Regions from separate parts of the Rhodoferax sp. GT1R46 genome, predicted to be linked through region 1. Evidence: predicted binding sites of a transcription regulator. Region 1 holds the regulator's gene; each other region holds the start of a gene.

What was found. Region 1 encodes FNR, which switches genes on or off when oxygen is low (the NO sensors DNR and NnrR bind a similar motif). Its sites were predicted from a motif close to TTGATNNNNATCAA; they were not measured.
Region 2: a site for FNR is predicted at 1,633-1,646, ahead of AC097W_RS03345 (MBL fold metallo-hydrolase RNA specificity domain-containing protein). Genes of this name have one in related genera too.
Region 3: a site for FNR is predicted at 1,975-1,988, ahead of AC097W_RS07430 (universal stress protein). Genes of this name have one in related genera too.

The regions. Positions count from the first base shown of each region.
Region 1 is NZ_JBWMBC010000006.1:242,642-248,217, forward strand. Features, by position in the region: gene ccoO (cytochrome-c oxidase, cbb3-type subunit II) at 1-475, shown strand, start outside; gene AC097W_RS14800 (cbb3-type cytochrome oxidase subunit 3) at 493-630, shown strand; gene ccoP (cytochrome-c oxidase, cbb3-type subunit III) at 652-1,563, shown strand; gene ccoG (cytochrome c oxidase accessory protein CcoG) at 1,631-3,055, shown strand; gene AC097W_RS14815 (FixH family protein) at 3,066-3,335, shown strand; gene AC097W_RS14820 (hypothetical protein) at 3,387-3,677, shown strand; gene fnr (fumarate/nitrate reduction transcriptional regulator Fnr) at 3,699-4,418, opposite strand; gene hemN (oxygen-independent coproporphyrinogen III oxidase) at 4,616-5,576, shown strand, end outside.
Region 2 is NZ_JBWMBC010000001.1:709,002-714,577, reverse strand. Features, by position in the region: gene dnaK (molecular chaperone DnaK) at 1-350, shown strand, start outside; gene dnaJ (molecular chaperone DnaJ) at 472-1,608, shown strand; gene AC097W_RS03345 (MBL fold metallo-hydrolase RNA specificity domain-containing protein) at 1,726-3,090, shown strand; gene trhO (oxygen-dependent tRNA uridine(34) hydroxylase TrhO) at 3,107-4,057, shown strand; gene AC097W_RS03335 (glutathione S-transferase) at 4,057-4,731, shown strand; gene AC097W_RS03330 (NAD(P)H-dependent flavin oxidoreductase) at 4,767-5,576, opposite strand, start outside.
Region 3 is NZ_JBWMBC010000002.1:418,254-423,829, reverse strand. Features, by position in the region: gene AC097W_RS07440 (LysR family transcriptional regulator ArgP) at 1-830, shown strand, start outside; gene AC097W_RS07435 (TetR/AcrR family transcriptional regulator) at 878-1,495, shown strand; gene AC097W_RS07430 (universal stress protein) at 1,500-1,922, opposite strand; gene AC097W_RS07425 (DNA ligase) at 2,064-2,981, shown strand; gene AC097W_RS07420 (metallophosphoesterase) at 3,010-3,816, opposite strand; gene AC097W_RS07415 (LysR family transcriptional regulator) at 3,813-4,769, opposite strand; gene AC097W_RS07410 (hypothetical protein) at 4,899-5,321, shown strand; gene AC097W_RS07405 (phosphoenolpyruvate carboxykinase (GTP)) at 5,403-5,576, opposite strand, start outside.

The DNA.
Region 1 (5,576 bases):
CAAAGGCATTCAGCCATATACCGCTCTGCAATTGGCCGGTCGTGACATCTACGTGCGCGAAGGTTGCTACAACTGCCACTCACAAATGATCCGTCCTTTCCGGGCTGAGACTTTGCGCTATGGCCATTACTCAGTTGCGGGTGAGTCGGTATATGACCACCCGTTTCAATGGGGCAGCAAGCGAACGGGCCCTGATCTGGCACGCGTAGGCGGCAAGTACAGTGATGATTGGCACCGTACCCACCTCACCAATCCGCGGGATGTAGTGCCTGAGTCCAATATGCCGGCTTATTCTTGGCTTGAAAAGACTCCGGTGGATGCCGAGTCAATGCCCGCTCACATGAAGGCCTTGCGAGTGGTCGGCGTGCCTTACACAGACGAGCAGATTGCCAAGTCGGTTGAAGAAACCAAAGGCAAGACAGAACTCGACGCCACGATTGCCTACCTGCAGGTTTTGGGCTTGGCGCTCAAGTAAACGCAGAGGATCAGCACATGGATATCAACATTCTCCGGTCGATCGCCACCGTGGTGAGCTTTGCGACCTTCATCGGAATTGTGTGGTGGGCTTGGTCCCGCAGGCGTTCTGCAGACTTCTCGGAAGCTGCCAACCTGCCGTTCGAGCAGGACTGATCCACCGAAAAAGGAAATGAAATGAGTGACTTTACAAGCAACTTCTGGTCGATCTACGTCGCAGGCATTACCGCAGTGAGCATTTTGGCCTGTGCGCTCCTTTTGTGGTTCAGCGGCAAGGCCCGTGCCATGACCGCCCATGACAACACGACAGGGCATGTTTGGGACGGCGACTTGCGTGAAATGAACAATCCTTTACCCCGCTGGTGGGTGTGGCTGTTCGTCATCACCATCGTGTTTGCCGTGGCCTATTTGGCCATGTACCCGGGTTTTGGCAGTTCTGCTGGCAAGCTGGGCTGGTCATCGCATGGTCAATATGAGGCCGAGATGGCAAAAGGTGAACGTGAAGTGGCGCCGCTGTATGCCAAATTCGCTGCTATGACTCCGGAAGACGTGTCTCGCGATCCACAGGCGCAGGCGATCGGTGAGCGCCTGTTCATGAACAACTGCTCTCAGTGCCACGGTTCTGATGCCCGGGGTGGAAAAGGCTTTCCAAACCTGACGGATGGCGACTGGCTGCATGGCGGTTCGCCCGAAAAAATCAAGGAAACACTCACCCTGGGTCGCATCGGCAACATGCCTCCCATGGCTGCTGCAGTGGGTACGTCGGATGACGTGAAGAACGTCGCCAACTACGTATTGAGTCTGTCGGGCAGTCCACACGATTCAGTGCGCGCACAGCTGGGCAAATCAAAGTTCGTGGTCTGCGCTGCGTGCCATGGCATGGATGGCAAAGGTAACCAGGCATTGGGCGCCCCTAACCTGACCGATAACATCTGGCTGCATGGCTATGGCGAAAACGCGATTGTCACCATGGTGAACAACGGAAAAGTCAATCAAATGCCTGCACAAGCGGACAAGTTGAATGCCAGCCAGATCAGTGTTTTGGCATCCTATGTTTGGGGTCTGTCAAATAACGCCCCTGCAAAATAAACGCGGGCTGTAGAAAGTACATTTTGTGGATCCGTCAGTAACACCGTCTCACAAGGTCATCCCCATTATGGAGTCCCCTGACAAGGGGCCCATTGAACCACCGGAGGGAGCCGATGCGGAGATGGTGTCGCTTTACGAGGCCCACAAGAAGATCTATCCGCGCAGTGTTTCGGGTCTGTTCTCTAACTGGCGATGGGGCATGGTCTTTTTGACCCAGTTGGTCTTCTATGGCGTACCGTGGCTGGAGTGGGGTCATCGACAAGCTGTGCTGTTTGATCTGGGCTCACGGCGCTTCTATGTTTTCAATCTGGTTCTGTATCCACAGGACTTCATATATCTCACTGGCATTTTGGTCATTTCGGCTTTGTCGCTGTTTCTGTTTACGGCGGTCGCCGGGCGTTTGTGGTGCGGTTACGCCTGTCCGCAGACGGTTTACACTGAAATTTTTCTCTGGATAGAGAAGAAGCTGGAAGGCGACCGATCTGCGCGCATGCGCCGCGATGCGGGCCCGTGGAATTTCGACAAAGTTCTGCGCAAATCTGGCAAGCACCTCTTGTGGCTCGCAGTGGCGTTGTGGACGGGCTTCACGTTCGTCGGCTATTTCACCCCGATCAAGGAGTTGGGTCTGGAGTTCGTTCAGCTCAACATGGGTTCGTGGGAAATCTTCTGGACCTTCTTCTACGGTTTTGCCACTTATGGCAATGCGGGCTTCATGCGCGAGCAGGTGTGCAAGCACATGTGCCCGTACGCGCGGTTCCAGAGCGCCATGTTCGACAAAGACACGCTTATCGTCACCTACGACGAAGAACGCGGTGAGCCTCGCGGTGCACGGTCCAGAAAGGCAGATCTGTCTACTTTGAAACTCGGTGCCTGTGTGGACTGCAGTCTGTGCGTTCAGGTTTGTCCGACCGGCATTGATATTCGCAAAGGGCTTCAATACGAATGTATTGGGTGCGGTGCCTGCGCCGACGTTTGCGACACGGTCATGGACAAGATGGGTTACGCACGGGGCTTGGTGAAGTACTCGACCCAAAACGCAGTGAGCCAACACTGGACGGGGTCCCAGACCCTGCGCCATGTGCTGCGCCCACGGGTGCTGGTCTACACGGCGATTCTTGGATCGGTGGTGATCGCAATGGCTTTGAGCCTGGCTACGCGGACCCCATTCAAGGTCGATGTAGTTCGTGATCGGGGTGTGTTGGCACGCGTCGTGGACGGCGGTCGCATTGAGAATGTCTACCGCCTTCAGGTAATGAATGCGACCGAGTCTACGCAGCGCTTCCGAATTGCGGTCGAAGGTCTGCCCGGTTTGGCAGTCGTCTCTGACGATGAAGTCGTCGTAGAGTCCACTCAGGCGCGGTGGGTGGCCGTTCGGATTGATGCGCCGTATGAGGTGGCCCCTCCAGGTTCTCACGTTATTCACTTCGAAATTTCTGCACAAGGCTCACAGGGCCATGTGTCGGAAAAATCTGTTTTCATTGTTCCCCGTTAAGGAGTTTCCCATGACCCCATCCAACCTGAATCCCGCGCGTCCATGGTGGAAGTTCGGTCACGTCTGGCTTGTCATCTCCGGCCCCGCAATCGTGGTCGTCGCGTCATTTGTGACGTTCTATCTGGCATTGGTCGGTAAAGATCCGGTGTTGGACGAAGACTATTACCGAAAGGGAATAGAAATCAACAAGACTCTGGGTGACAACCCGTCCAGTCTGGCACCCGCCACACAGGCGCGCAATCATGCGGCTACCGGTGTTCCTGCCCCCAAAACGCCGTGATTTCATCAGGTGCTCCACATTGAAATGCCCAGTCCTCAGGAGGAGAAGAACATGCTGCAGCAACGACTGATGTGGATTATCTGGCCTGCGTTTCTGGTGGCCGGCGCGCTGGAAATACTGGTTTTTGCGATGATTGACCCGCAGGATCTGCACTGGTTTGGTCAGCCGCTGGACTGGTCTCGCCAAGGGGTATACACCGTCGCATTTTTTGTGTTTTGGGGTCTCACCATGGCTTCAAGCGCCTTGACCACACTGTTGTCCATGTCGCCCTTTGAGGTCAATCGCTGCCCTCTGCCAGAGACGGACCGTCCGGACGGCTGCCCCAAACAGGGTTCTTGCTGATTACAGGTGCAACAGCCAGAGTCAGTTGCAAACCTTGGGGTTCACGATGTCTTTGAGTGCATCGGTATTGAGTATCCGGACGTGGCGCTGCTTCACTTCCACTATGCCTTCTTCCACAAATTTTGAGAAAGTTCGGCTGACGGTTTCCAGCTTCAGTCCAAGATAGCTTCCAATTTCCTCGCGCGTCATCCGCAGTACCAACTCGGATTGCGAAAACCCCCGCGCATGCAGCCGTTGCACCAGATTCAGCAAGAAAGCCGCCAGGCGCTCTTCCGCGCGCATGCTCCCCAGCAGCAGCATCACTCCATTTTCGCGGACGATTTCGCGGCTCATGATCTTGTGGACATGGCGTTGCAGGGCGTTGACCTCTCTCGACAGCTCCTCAATGCGGTCAAAGGGCATGACGCATACCTCGGCATCTTCCAGGGCCACCGCATCGCAGGTGTGATAGTCGTTAACAATGCCATCCAGCCCGATCACTTCGCCAGCCATCTGAAAACCCGTAACTTGGTCCCGGCCATCCTCAGAAGCCACGCAGGTTTTGAAAAATCCGGTGCGAATGGCGTAAAGACTGGTAAACCTTTCGCCATTGCGAAAAAGTATGTCTCCACGTTTGACTTTGCGTCGACTAGCCACGACGTCGTCAATGCGATCAAGCTCAGCCGGACTGAGCCCCAGCGGCATGCACAGTTCGCGCAAATTGCAGCTGGAGCAGGCCACCTTGATGGATTGAGGGCTCATCGCGACCATCTTGGAATCGGCATGCGCGGCAAGGGGCACCCGGGTTTCGGCGACTGAGTTGGGCTTGGATGTTTGATCAGGCATGGATTTCACCTAGTGTAAGTGACAGGCCAGTTTACCCAGTTTCGAAGTTCTTGATGCAAATCAAGTGATGGAAAGTCAAATGGCGGCACAGTAGCCCTTGTCTTGGAGCGTTCATGAAACCAGTTGCTGAAACCATAAATGATGATTTGTTGCGTCGATACGACGTGGCGGGCCCGCGCTACACCTCGTACCCAACCGCAGACCGTTTTGTCGAAGCATTTACGGCGGATGACTACGCGCAGGCCCTGACAATGCGGCGCGGTGGCGCTGCTGCCATGAACTTGCCGCTTTCGCTCTATGTACACATCCCGTTTTGCGAGTCGCTGTGTTATTACTGTGCCTGCAACAAAATCATTACCAAGCACCATGACCGTGCAGCGCCGTACCTGCGCTACCTTAGCCGTGAGGTTGATTTGCACACGGCCCAAATCGGTTTGGGCCAAACAGTCAGTCAGGTCCATCTTGGTGGGGGTAGTCCTACATTTTTGAGTGACGACGAATTGCGTGAGTTGATGACCATGTTGCGTCGCAATTTCACGTTTGCACCTGGGGGCGAATACTCCATTGAGGTGGACCCCCGAACCATCGACGCCTCCAGGCTCGACACCCTGGCCGAGCTTGGGTTCAACCGGCTGAGCTTTGGGGTGCAAGACTTTGATCCGGCGGTGCAAAAAGCAGTGCATCGAGTGCAACCTGCCGAGCAGGTGTTTGCTCTGGTGGCGGCCGCACGCGAGCGCGGGTTTGAGTCGATCAATGTGGATCTGATCTACGGACTTCCCCAACAAAGTCCGGAGTCCTTTGATCGCACACTGGCGCAGGTCAACGAGTTGCGCCCCGACCGGATTGCCCTTTATGCCTACGCCCATTTGCCAGAACGGTTCAAGCCGCAAAGGCGCATTGCTACTGTGTCATTGCCCAGTGGGGCAGCCAAAGTGTCCATGCTGTCCCGTTCGCTGGCTGCGTTCATGGGTGCGGGTTATGTGTACGTCGGCATGGATCACTTTGCCTTGCCGGAAGACGCGTTGGCTGTGGCCAAGCGCCAGGGACGCCTGCACCGCAATTTCCAGGGGTACA
Region 2 (5,576 bases), on a different contig from region 1:
AGTCCAAGAACCAGGCAGATGCCAGCGTGCACAGTGTTCGCAAGAGCCTGACCGAGTACGGTGACAAGCTCGAAGCCGGCGAGAAGGAAAAAATCGAAACGGCCATCAAGGACCTGGAAGACGCCCTCAAGGGTGACGACAAGGCCTCGATTGATGAGAAGAACACCGCACTGATGACGGCCAGCCAGAAACTAGGCGAAAAGATGTACGCCGACATGCAGGCCAAGGAAGCCGCTGCGGGTGCATCTGCAGGCGGCGAGCAGCCGCAGGCAGGTGCTGGCGGGTCGGCAGCCCAGGCGGCCGACGACAATGTGGTGGACGCGGAAGTCAAGGAAGTCAAAAAAGGCTAAACGCACGCACTGCGGTGCTGTTTAGTCCCGCCGCGCCAGCAAGATTCTTACCGGATCTTCGGCGCGGCGTTTTACTTCAAGTTTGCGCAATTAATCAAAGACCAACAAATGTCTGGCAACCATGGCTAAAAGAGATTTTTACGAGATTCTTGGCGTTCCCAAAAATGCCTCCGACGAAGATATCAAAAAGTCTTATCGCAAACTTGCGATGAAGCACCACCCTGACCGCAATCAGGGAGAGCCCGGCAAAGTAGCCGAGGAAAAATTCAAGGAAGCCAAGGAAGCCTACGAAATGCTGTCGGACCCGCAGAAGCGCGCGGCCTATGACCAGCATGGCCACGCCGGCGTGGACCCCAACATGCGTGGCGGCGCCGGTGGTGAGGGCTACGGAGGCTTCGCTGAAGCCTTTGGCGACATTTTTGGTGACATGTTTGGCCAGCAGCGCGGCCGGCCTGGTGGTGGTGGGCGCCAGGTGTTCCGCGGCGCAGATCTGAGTTACGCCATGGACATCACGCTGGAAGAGGCGGCACGTGGCAAGGATGCCCAGATTCGGATTCCAAGCTGGGATTCCTGCGAAATTTGCCACGGCAGCGGTGCCAAACCCGGCACCCAGGCCAAAACTTGCACCACCTGCACAGGTTCTGGCTCGGTGCAGATGCGCCAAGGATTTTTCAGTGTGCAGCAGACCTGTCCCACGTGTCGCGGCACCGGCAAAGTGATTCCCGAGCCTTGCACTGCCTGCCATGGTCAAGGCAGAGTCAAGAAGCAGAAAACACTGGAAGTCAAAATCCCCAGCGGAATTGACGGCGGCATGCGCATACGCAGCGCGGGCAATGGCGAGCCTGGCACCAACGGCGGACCCGCAGGTGACCTGTACATCGAGATCCGCCTCAAGAAGCACGATATTTTTGAGCGTGATGGCGACGACCTGCATTGCTCCGTGCCCATCAGCATGGTGACAGCCGCGCTGGGGGGAGAAATCGATGTGCCCACCCTGGCAGGAAAGGCCGCCATTGACATCCCGGAAGGTACCCAAACGGGCAAGCAGTTCAGGCTGCGCGGCAAAGGCATCAAGGGTGTGCGGGCCAGCTACCCCGGCGATCTGTACTGCCACATTGCCATAGAAACGCCCGTCAAACTCACGGAACACCAGCGCCGTTTGCTGCGTGAACTCGACGAGTCGTTCAAAAAGGGGGGCAGCAAACACTCACCTTCCGGTGATAGCTGGGCGGACCGCCTCAAGAGCCTCTTTACTTGATGCACATCAACATGTGAGGATGGCTTCATCCAAATCATGCCGCTACGGTCTATAAATGGCCCAGCGGCATTTTTTTGTCCCGTATGTATTACGCCGCCAGGAACACGGAGTCACCGTATGAGCGTCACCATCACATTTCTGGGCGGAGCGGACACGGTCACCGGCTCCAAATATCTGATTCGCCACGACGGGCGCAGCCTGCTGGTGGATTGTGGGTTGTTCCAGGGCTACAAGCAGCTGCGTTTGCGCAACTGGGCACCACTACCGATTGCACCCCATGTTGTCGACGCCGTAGTCCTGACCCATGCCCACCTGGATCACAGTGGCTATTTGCCGCTTCTGGTCAAAGAGGGGTTTTCTGGCCACGTCTATGCATCGCCGGGCACCCAGGCGCTGTGCAAGATCCTGCTGCCTGACAGTGGCCACATCCAGGAAGAGGATGCTGCGTTTGCCAACCGCCACGGCTTTTCCAAGCATGCCCCCGCCCTGCCCCTCTACACCCGGCAAGATGCCCTGGACTGCCTGCCCCTGATTAAAGCGGTAGACATGGGAAAGACATTCCAGCCTATTCCCGGCTGGCGCATCACGTTCAGTTCTGCGGGCCACATTCTGGGCGCGTCGAGCGTGCTGCTGGAAGTGGCGGGCCGGCGTATCCTTTTCTCTGGCGACCTGGGCAGACCAGACGACTCCCTCATGTTCCCGCCTGACCGGCCACCGTCGGCGGACACGGTATTGATTGAATCCACTTACGGAGACCGTCTGCATCCTGCTGAAAATTTGCTAGCCGAGCTGGGGCCTGCGTTGCACAAGCTGGCTGGGCGAGGTGGCGTGGCAGTCGTGCCGGTATTTGCCGTGGGGCGGGCGCAGGCCTTGTTGCATGCGATTTCGCAACTCAAAGACCGCGGCGAGATACCGCGGTCGCTACCCGTGTTTCTGGACAGTCCGATGGCCGTACACACGACCCACCTTTTTGAGCACCATTTGGGGGAGCATCGACTGACCGCGAAAGAAGCGCATGCGCTGACCCGCACTGCAACCATGATCAACAGCCCCGAGGAATCCAAGGCTCTTGCGTCGCGACATGGGCCCATGGTGATCCTTTCGGCAAGCGGCATGGCCACGGGCGGCCGGGTGTTGCATCACATCGAGCAGCGTGCGGGCAACCACCGCAATATGATCATTCTGACCGGATACCAGGCGCCTGGTACCCGGGGTGCCACCCTGGCAAGCAAGGCCAAATCGGTCCGCATCCATGGGCACGACGTGGAAGTCAATGCGGAAGTGGTTCAACTGGAATCTGCTTCGGCGCATGCCGATGCGGAGCAACTGATGCAGTGGCTGCGCAGCATGCCGCACAGCCCGGATCAGGTCTACGTGGTGCATGGCGAGATGCAGGCCTCTGATGCCCTGCGCGCGCGCATCAAGCGCGATCTGGGCTGGAGGGCCCTGGTACCGGAACAAGGCTCCACGTGGCCTTGCTGAAAGGCACAATGGAGGCATGTCTGCCACCCCATTTTTAACCGCTGCCTTTTATAAATTTGTTGACCTGCCCGACTTCGAACTGCGCAAGGACCCCTTGCTCGCCTTGTGCCAGCAGCACCATGTCAAAGGCCTGATTCTGCTGGCCCGCGAAGGCATCAACAGCACGATTGCCGGCGCGCCGGACGACGTGCGTTCTGTGCTGGCCGCTCTGCGGCAAGACCCGCTTCTGGCTGACCTGCAACACAAGGAGTCCTTTTCCGACAAAGCGCCTTTCCATCGCATGAAAGTGCGCCTGAAAAAGGAAATTGTCACAATGGGCGTGCTTGGCATCAGCCCCACCCACATGGCAGGAACCTACGTCAAGTCGGCCGACTGGAATGCCCTGATCGCCGACCCGGATGTGGTGCTGGTTGACACGCGCAACGACTACGAAGTGGCGCTTGGCACCTTCACGGGGGCCATCAACCCGCATATCAAAAGCTTTTCCGAGTTGCCCGATTGGGTGGCGCATCGGCCAGAGCTGCATGGGGAGGCGGGCAAAAAACCCAAAGTAGCCATGTTTTGCACTGGCGGTATTCGCTGCGAAAAATCCACGGCGCTCATGCGCGCCCGTGGTTATGACGAGGTCTACCACCTGGAAGGCGGCATCCTCAAATACCTGGAAACGGTACTACCCGAGCAAAGTCAGTGGTCTGGAGAATGCTTTGTCTTTGACGAACGTGTGTCAGTCGGCCACGGCCTGGTACCCGGCCACCACGGCCTGTGCCGTGCGTGCCGGCAACCCCTCGAAGCGGGAGCGCAGGACTCACCCCTGTATGAAGCCGGTGTGAGTTGCCCCCGCTGCCATGGATCGACATCGGAAGTCCAGAAAAACAGTGCGCGTGAACGCCAGCGTCAATGGGAGCTGGCCAAGGCACGCAACCAGGTCCACATTGGAGCCCAGTTTCCCAAGCCTGCGGCGACCTGATGACAGACTCCTACCCGGTTCTGTATTCCTTTAGGCGTTGCCCCTTCGCCATGCGCGCCCGGTTGGCGCTGGCGGCGGGCGAACAGGTCTGTGACTTGCGTGAAGTGGTGCTGGCCAGCAAGCCTGCTGAACTGCTGCAAGCGTCACCCAAAGGAACGGTGCCTGTGCTGGTGCTGCCCCATGGCGCGGTGCTGGAGCAAAGCCTGGACATCATGCTGTGGGCTTTGCGCTGCAATGATCCACAGCATTGGTTGCCCGCAAACGCGGTTGATCTGGAAGTCGCCCTGGGTCTCATCGCACAATGCGACGCTGGCTTTAAACACAACCTGGACCGGTACAAGTACCCCCATCGGTACGCGCTGCCGGATGGGCTTGGCCACCGGGCGTTAGGCGCAAACTTTGTGGATGTGCTGAATCAGCAACTCACGGAAACTGCATATTTGCACGGTGAGCGCACCGGTCTGGCAGACGCCGCCATTGCGCCTTTTGTGCGGCAGTTTGCGCACACCGACCCCACCTGGTTTGCCGGCCAGCGGTGGCCTGCGCTACAAGCCTGGCTGGCTGCATTTGAGCACTCTGAAAGCTACCAGACGGTGATGGGCAAATATGCCGCTTGGACCCCAGGTCAAGCTAGGCAATTATTCCCACCCAGTCTGACGCTATCAATTAAATAGCTGCCTACGCATATTCTGCGGGGGCTAGAGGCCAATCAGGCGTAATTTTTCGCCATCAAGCCGGCTTTGGCCTCTGCATACTGCCGTTTGAGCTGAGCCACAAAGTCCGCGGTGGTTTGCACCTTCGTAATGGCGCCGATGCCCTGTCCACAGCCCCAGATTTCTTTCCACGCTTTGACTGAGTTGCCACCAAAATTCATTTTGCTCGGGTCACTCTCGGGCAGATTGGCGGGGTCCAGACCGGCCGCTCGGATACTGGGAGCCAGGTAGTTACCGTGCACTCCGGTGAACAGGTTGCTGTAAACGATTTCATCCGAATCTGCATCGACGATGGCCTGCTTGTAAGCGTCCACCGCACGGGCTTCTTCAGTCGCAATGAAAGCCGAACCGATGTAGGCAAAGTCGGCACCCATGGCCTGCGCAGCCAGCACCGCTGCGCCGGTGGCGATGGAGCCACTCAACGCGACCGGGCCGTCAAACCACTGGCGAATCTCCTGAATCAGTGCGAAGGGGCTCTTCACGCCGGCATGGCCGCCAGCGCCTGCCGCCACGGCGATCAGGCCATCCGCGCCCTTTTCAATCGCCTTGTGGGCATGCTTGTTGTTGATGACGTCATGCAGCACCACGCCGCCATAGCTGTGCGCAGCGGCGTTGATCTCTTCGCGCGCACCCAGGCTGGTGATGATGATGGGGACCTTGTACTTCACGCACATGGCCATATCGTGCTCCAGGCGGTCGTTGCTCTTGTGCACGATCTGGTTGATGGCAAACGGGGCAGCGGGCTTGTCGGGGTTCGCCTTGTTGTAGGCAGCCAGTGTTTCGGTGATTTCAATCAGCCATTCTTC
Region 3 (5,576 bases), on a different contig from region 1:
TCACCCAGTCCGCAGTTTCGCAGCGCCTGCGTGCGCTCGAAGCGCAGGTGGGCACCGTCCTGCTGGTGCGCAGTCGCCCCGTCAAGCCCACCTCGGCCGGGCGCCTGCTGATCAAACACGCCATGCAGATGCGCCTGCTGCGCGCCGACCTGGACACCGACTTGCGGGACCTGACGCCGGGCGTTGGTGCCGTGGGCGAGGAAGACCGCATCTCCATCGCCGTGAACGCCGACAGCATTGCCACCTGGGTGCTGCCCGCATTGAGTCCATTGGTTAGTGAAGGCTTACCCCTGGAAATAATCACGGATGATCAGGACTTTACCCACGAGTGGTTGCGCGAAGGCTTGGTTCTGGGCTGCGTCACCACACTCAAACAGGCCTTGCGCGGCTGCAAGGTGTTGCCTTTGGGGGCCATGCCGTACGTGGCGGTGGCCAGCGCGTCGTATGCCGCCGACCGTTGCCCACAAGGGCTGAACAAACACAACTTCCGCGAGATTCCTTTCATTGCGTTCAACCGCAAAGACGATCTGCAGGCCGAGTTCGTGAGCCGCGCCAGTGGGTTGCGGCGGGTGACCTTGAGTCAGCGGTTTGTACCCAGCTCCGAGGGGCAGGTGCGCGCGGTGCTGGCCGGCTGGGGCGCCAGTGTCGTGCCCGAGTTGCAGGTGCGCAGCCTGCTGGACAGCGGCGTGCTGGTCAATCTGGCCCCGAACGTGACCTTGCCGGTGGACCTGTACTGGCATTGCTGGAACCTGAACTCTGCGGTCATTGACCGGCTCACGGCGGCGTTGGCAGGCGCCGCAGCGTTGGCGCTAAAAACTGTGCGGTCATGAATTGGCCTCCCTATCTATTTATTGACGGCAGGGGCTAAAATAGCACCATGAAATCCAGCAATGTCGTCAAAATCTCTTTTAAAGAGCAAATGCTCCAGGCCCGCGAGGACGCCATCATCCGCGTTGTGAACAGCTTGTTGGCCGAAAAAGGCTTTGAAGCCATGACGGTGGACGAAGTAGCCGCCAACGTCGGCATCGCCAAAGCCAGCCTGTACAAGCACTTTTCCAGCAAGGAAGACCTGGCCGCCGCCGCCATGGTGGGAGTCATGCGCCGCGCACAGGACTACCTGTCGAGCCTGCCTGAGCAGGCGCCACCGCTGGAAAACCTGCGTGCGGTGGTTCGCTGGACCATGGAGCTGAAGCTGGCGGGCGAAATGCCGTCGCTGCCCAGCCAGAATTCCACGCTGCGTGCCACGCTGATGGGTAACAAGGATTACATGGACGGACTGATGGACATCAGTGACCGTCTGGGTGCGTGGATCGAGGCCGCCCAGGCGCAGGGCGCCATCAACCCCGCGCTACCGGCCATTGCCGTGCTCTACACCCTGTATGCCCGGGCCTGCGACCCGGTGCTGGAATTCCTGAAAATGGGCGGTTTGCATGACGACGCCCAAATCGTGGACCTGGTGATGTCTACCTGCTTTGAGGGGCTGAACGCGCGCTAACGCTTCAGCGAACCAGCAGAACCGGCACTTTGCAGTGTGCCAACACCTGCGTGGCTGCGGAGCCCATCACCAAGTTGACCACGGCACCGTGACCGTGTGAACCCATGACCACCATGTCGAATTTGCCGTCGGTCGCAATCTTGGCGATGGTTGCACCGGCAGGGCCGATCTTCCAGCTGCTCTTCGCATCGACGCCATGGCGCAGCAGGAATTTGGCGATGGGTGCCAGTACTTTTTCGCTTTCGTCAGCGTAATACTGGTCCACGATTTCCTTGCCCACCGCGGCGCGTGCCCGGGGCGGCAGAGCCGGCTGCACGGTCAACAGCGTGTACTCGTTGCCCGGGTTGAACAGACTCTCATGGGTGATCAGGTAGGCCAGCATTTTCTTGCTGTACGGGCTGCCGTCTACGGCCAGAAGAATTTTCATGGTGCACTCCTCAATGTGTGGTGGCAGTGTAACGAAGCACGCTGGCTGCGAATTGAGTTATATCAAAAAACGCGGGCCCCACTGACCGGCGGTGCATACTTTGAGCGGTTCAATTGAAACCCCTTTTCAACAGGCCCTGCCATGCCCCTGCAAAATCCCGTCGCGTATCCGTTGCGCGCCCGCACGCTGTATCTGATGCTCGCGCTGGCCGGCCTGCTCACACCCCTCTTGCCGGTCGCGGCCTCGGAGGCGCCACCCTTGATGCTGGCCAAGGTGTACCACGCGGGCGTACCGCTGTCCGACTACTGGGTCAGTGAAAAATACGATGGCGTGCGCGGGTACTGGGATGGGGAACAACTGCTGACGCGGGGCGGCGAGCGCATTGCCGTGCCCGCCTGGTTTACCGCGGGCTGGCCCCGGGTTGCGATGGATGGCGAGTTGTGGGCCGGGCGTGCGCAGTTTGCCAGAGCCGTCTCTACTGTGCGCATGCAGGTTCCCGACGACGCGGCATGGCGCGTCATGCGTTTCATGGTGTTCGACCTGCCCGCACAGGGAGGAGACTTCACCGCGCGCCTGGCGGTCTTGCACACGCAGGTCAGCCGGATTAACCAGCCATGGGTGCTGGCCGTTTCCCAGACCAAGGTCGCCAGCCACGGCGCTTTGCAGAGCCTGCTCGGCACCACCGTGAAGGCCGGTGGCGAAGGTCTGGCCCTGCACCGCGGGGCCTCGCTGTACACCGCGCAGCGCAATGGCGATCTGCTCAAATTCAAAACCCACGAGGACAGCGAAGCAACTGTGGTTGGGCACATCGCTGGCAAAGGCAAATACGCGGGCCAGCTGGGGGCCTTGCTGGTCGAACTGCCTGCTGCACAAGGACAACCCGCGCGGCGCTTCAAGCTGGGTACGGGTTTCACGGATGCGCAGCGGCAAGACCCGCCAGCCCTTGGATCGGTGGTGACCTACCGGTTCAGGGGTCTGACGGACGGAGGAATTCCACGCTTTGCCAGCTTCATGCGCGTGGCCGCCGATCAGGCTCCAACACAAATTGCTATCAAATAAGTAGCTGTTTGCGCATATTCCACGGGGGCTATCGGCCAATTTCAATCAACATGTCGGGCTGAAAGGTGACTTGTTCGTTTTTGCGCGCATAGCCCAGCGGGTTGGCCACCACGCGGCACCCGTTGTGCCGGTAATCGCTGGGGGCGTGCAGATGGCCGTGTAGCCAGAGTTGGGCCTGTGGCAACCAGTCGTCTAACGCGTTGCAAAACCCGGCGGTGCCGGGCACCTGGCCATAGCGGGGGTCGGCGCTGCGCAAGCTGGGTGCGAAGTGGGTCACCACCACGGTGGGTCCGTCAAAAGGTACGGCCAGCGCGTCGCGCAGCCAATCCTGGCACACCAATGCCTGTGCCCGCACCTGTTCGGCCAGAAACGGTTCCTGGTTGCGGGTCGTGAGGGTTTTGCGCAGGTAGTAGTTGGCCGCGCGAAAAGCCTTGTCGCGGGCTTTGAGCTGTTGTGCCAGTGTGCTGGCGTCCGAGAGGGCGTCAAAGTCGGTCCACAGGGTGGTGCCCACCAAGCGCACGCCATCCAGGACGATGGTCTCCCGCTCCAGCCAGAGGATGCCCAGCCGCTCACAGCTTGCACGCAGGCGGGCATGGGCCTCATCAAAGTCCATGCCATCGTATTCATGGTTGCCCGGCACGAAGAGCACCGGTGTAGGCCAGCCGGCTTTCGGGGAAAACCGGCCGAGTCCAAAATCGGCGTCGGTGAGCTGCGAGCCGGTCTGGTAGGAGCCCACGTCGCCCGCCAGCACCAGCAGGTCGGCACCCGGCAGGGGCTGTGCCACCCAGTGGGGATGCGCCTCCAGATGGAGGTCGGACAGCAGTTGAATCTTCATGTGCCGAACGCCTGGGCGGCCAGGGCGGCAATCTGCGAGCGCAGCCACACATGGGCGCTGGCGTCGTCATGGCGTACATGCCACAGGGCGTCTACCTGAATCGGTGGGGCTGCAAAGGGCAACTCGCGCAGCACCAACTGGCTGGCGAAGCCCGTTACCGCAATGAAGTGGCGCGGCAGCACCGTCAGCAGGTCGGAATGCGTGACCACTTTGCCGGCGGTGAAAAACTGGTTCACCGTCAGCACCACCCGCCGGGTACGCCCCAGGGACGCGAGTGCGCCATCAATAAAGCCGAAGGGGCGGCCTGAAAAGCTCACCAGCATGTGGCGGGCTTCGCAGTAGCGGTCCAGGGTCAGGGGGCCGCTGGCCAGTGGATGACCTTTGCGCATGGCGCAAACGTAATCACCCGCAAACAAGCGCTGGTGCAAATACGAAACCGCTTCGCCCGTTTGGGCGCGCGCCGTGAGATCGGCCAGCACGGCAGGGAAATTGCCAATCGCCAGATCCGCGTGTCCCTCGTCCAGCAAGCGGCGCGGGTCCCGCGTGGTGAGCGGGACCACGTGCAGGGAGACGTCGGGCGCCTGGGCGGTGATCACTCCGACCAGTCCGGGCATCAGCTCGGCGGCGGTGGCATCGGCCATGGTCAGCACAAAGGTGGTGTTGGCACTGGCGGGCTCAAAGCGGCTGGGCGCCAGGGAGGCCTGCAACTGTTGCAGCGCCGCGCGCACGGGGGGCCACAGTTCCCGGGCCCGCGCGGTAGGCTCCAGAGAACGCCCGTTTCGAACCAGTAAATCGTCGCCCAGTGTTTCGCGCAGGCGCCGCAGCGCATTGCTCACCGCCGGTTGGGTCAGCGACAACAGGTGGGCAGCGCGGGTCAGACTGCGCTCAGACATGATCACATCGAAGACCTTGAGCAGGTTCAGATCCAGCGTACGAAGTGAAACGGGAGGCATACGTCATCATAAACGGGGTGAATGGGTGGCATCACCAACATAAAGTTGAATCGTATTAGTAAAAACCCTAGTATCGTGCGCATGTATAGCCGTAATCCATCCTCCATCAACCTGTCCAGGGAGCTTGCCATGACACGTTTTGCCCCGTCATACTTCGCCCGGTCCGATGCTGCAACCCAGCGCACCGGCAGCACCGCGGGCAAGCGGCCTGCTTTGTCCGACTTTGACAGCGCCAAGCCTTTGGCCGGCATGTTGCTGGCTGCGGTCGTGGCGGCGCTGATGGTGGTGGCGGATCAGTTGATCGAAACGTGGGCCGATGGCCACCTGCTGGTGGTCTGGGTCGGACTGTGGACGGTGACGTTTGCCGCACTGGCTTTGCTGGCGCCTCCTTTGCGCCAACTGAGCAACTCGGTTGCCGTAGCGCTGGCGCGCTGGTCCCGCGTTCGTTCTGAGCAGCGCGCGCAGGAAGCCATGTGGCAGCTGGCCCAGCGCGATTCCCGCATCATGGGTGACATTCAGATGGCCGTACTGCGCAGCGAGCGCGAAGACTGAACCCCGTTTTGTTCAACAAGAAAAAAGCCACCTTGACGATGGCTTTTTTCTTGGGGCGAAGGGGCAGTGAGCCCCCACGCATCAAGCGGTCAGCCGGGCTTCGAGCCGAACTTTGGTTTCTGCCAGTTCTTGCGGCAAGTGGTACGCCAACTGGTTGAACAGCTCGGTGTGCAGGACAAACTCCTGCTTCCACGCGTCTTTGTCCAGGCTGGTCACGCTGTTGAACTGGGCTTTGCTGAAGTCCAGGCCCGTCCA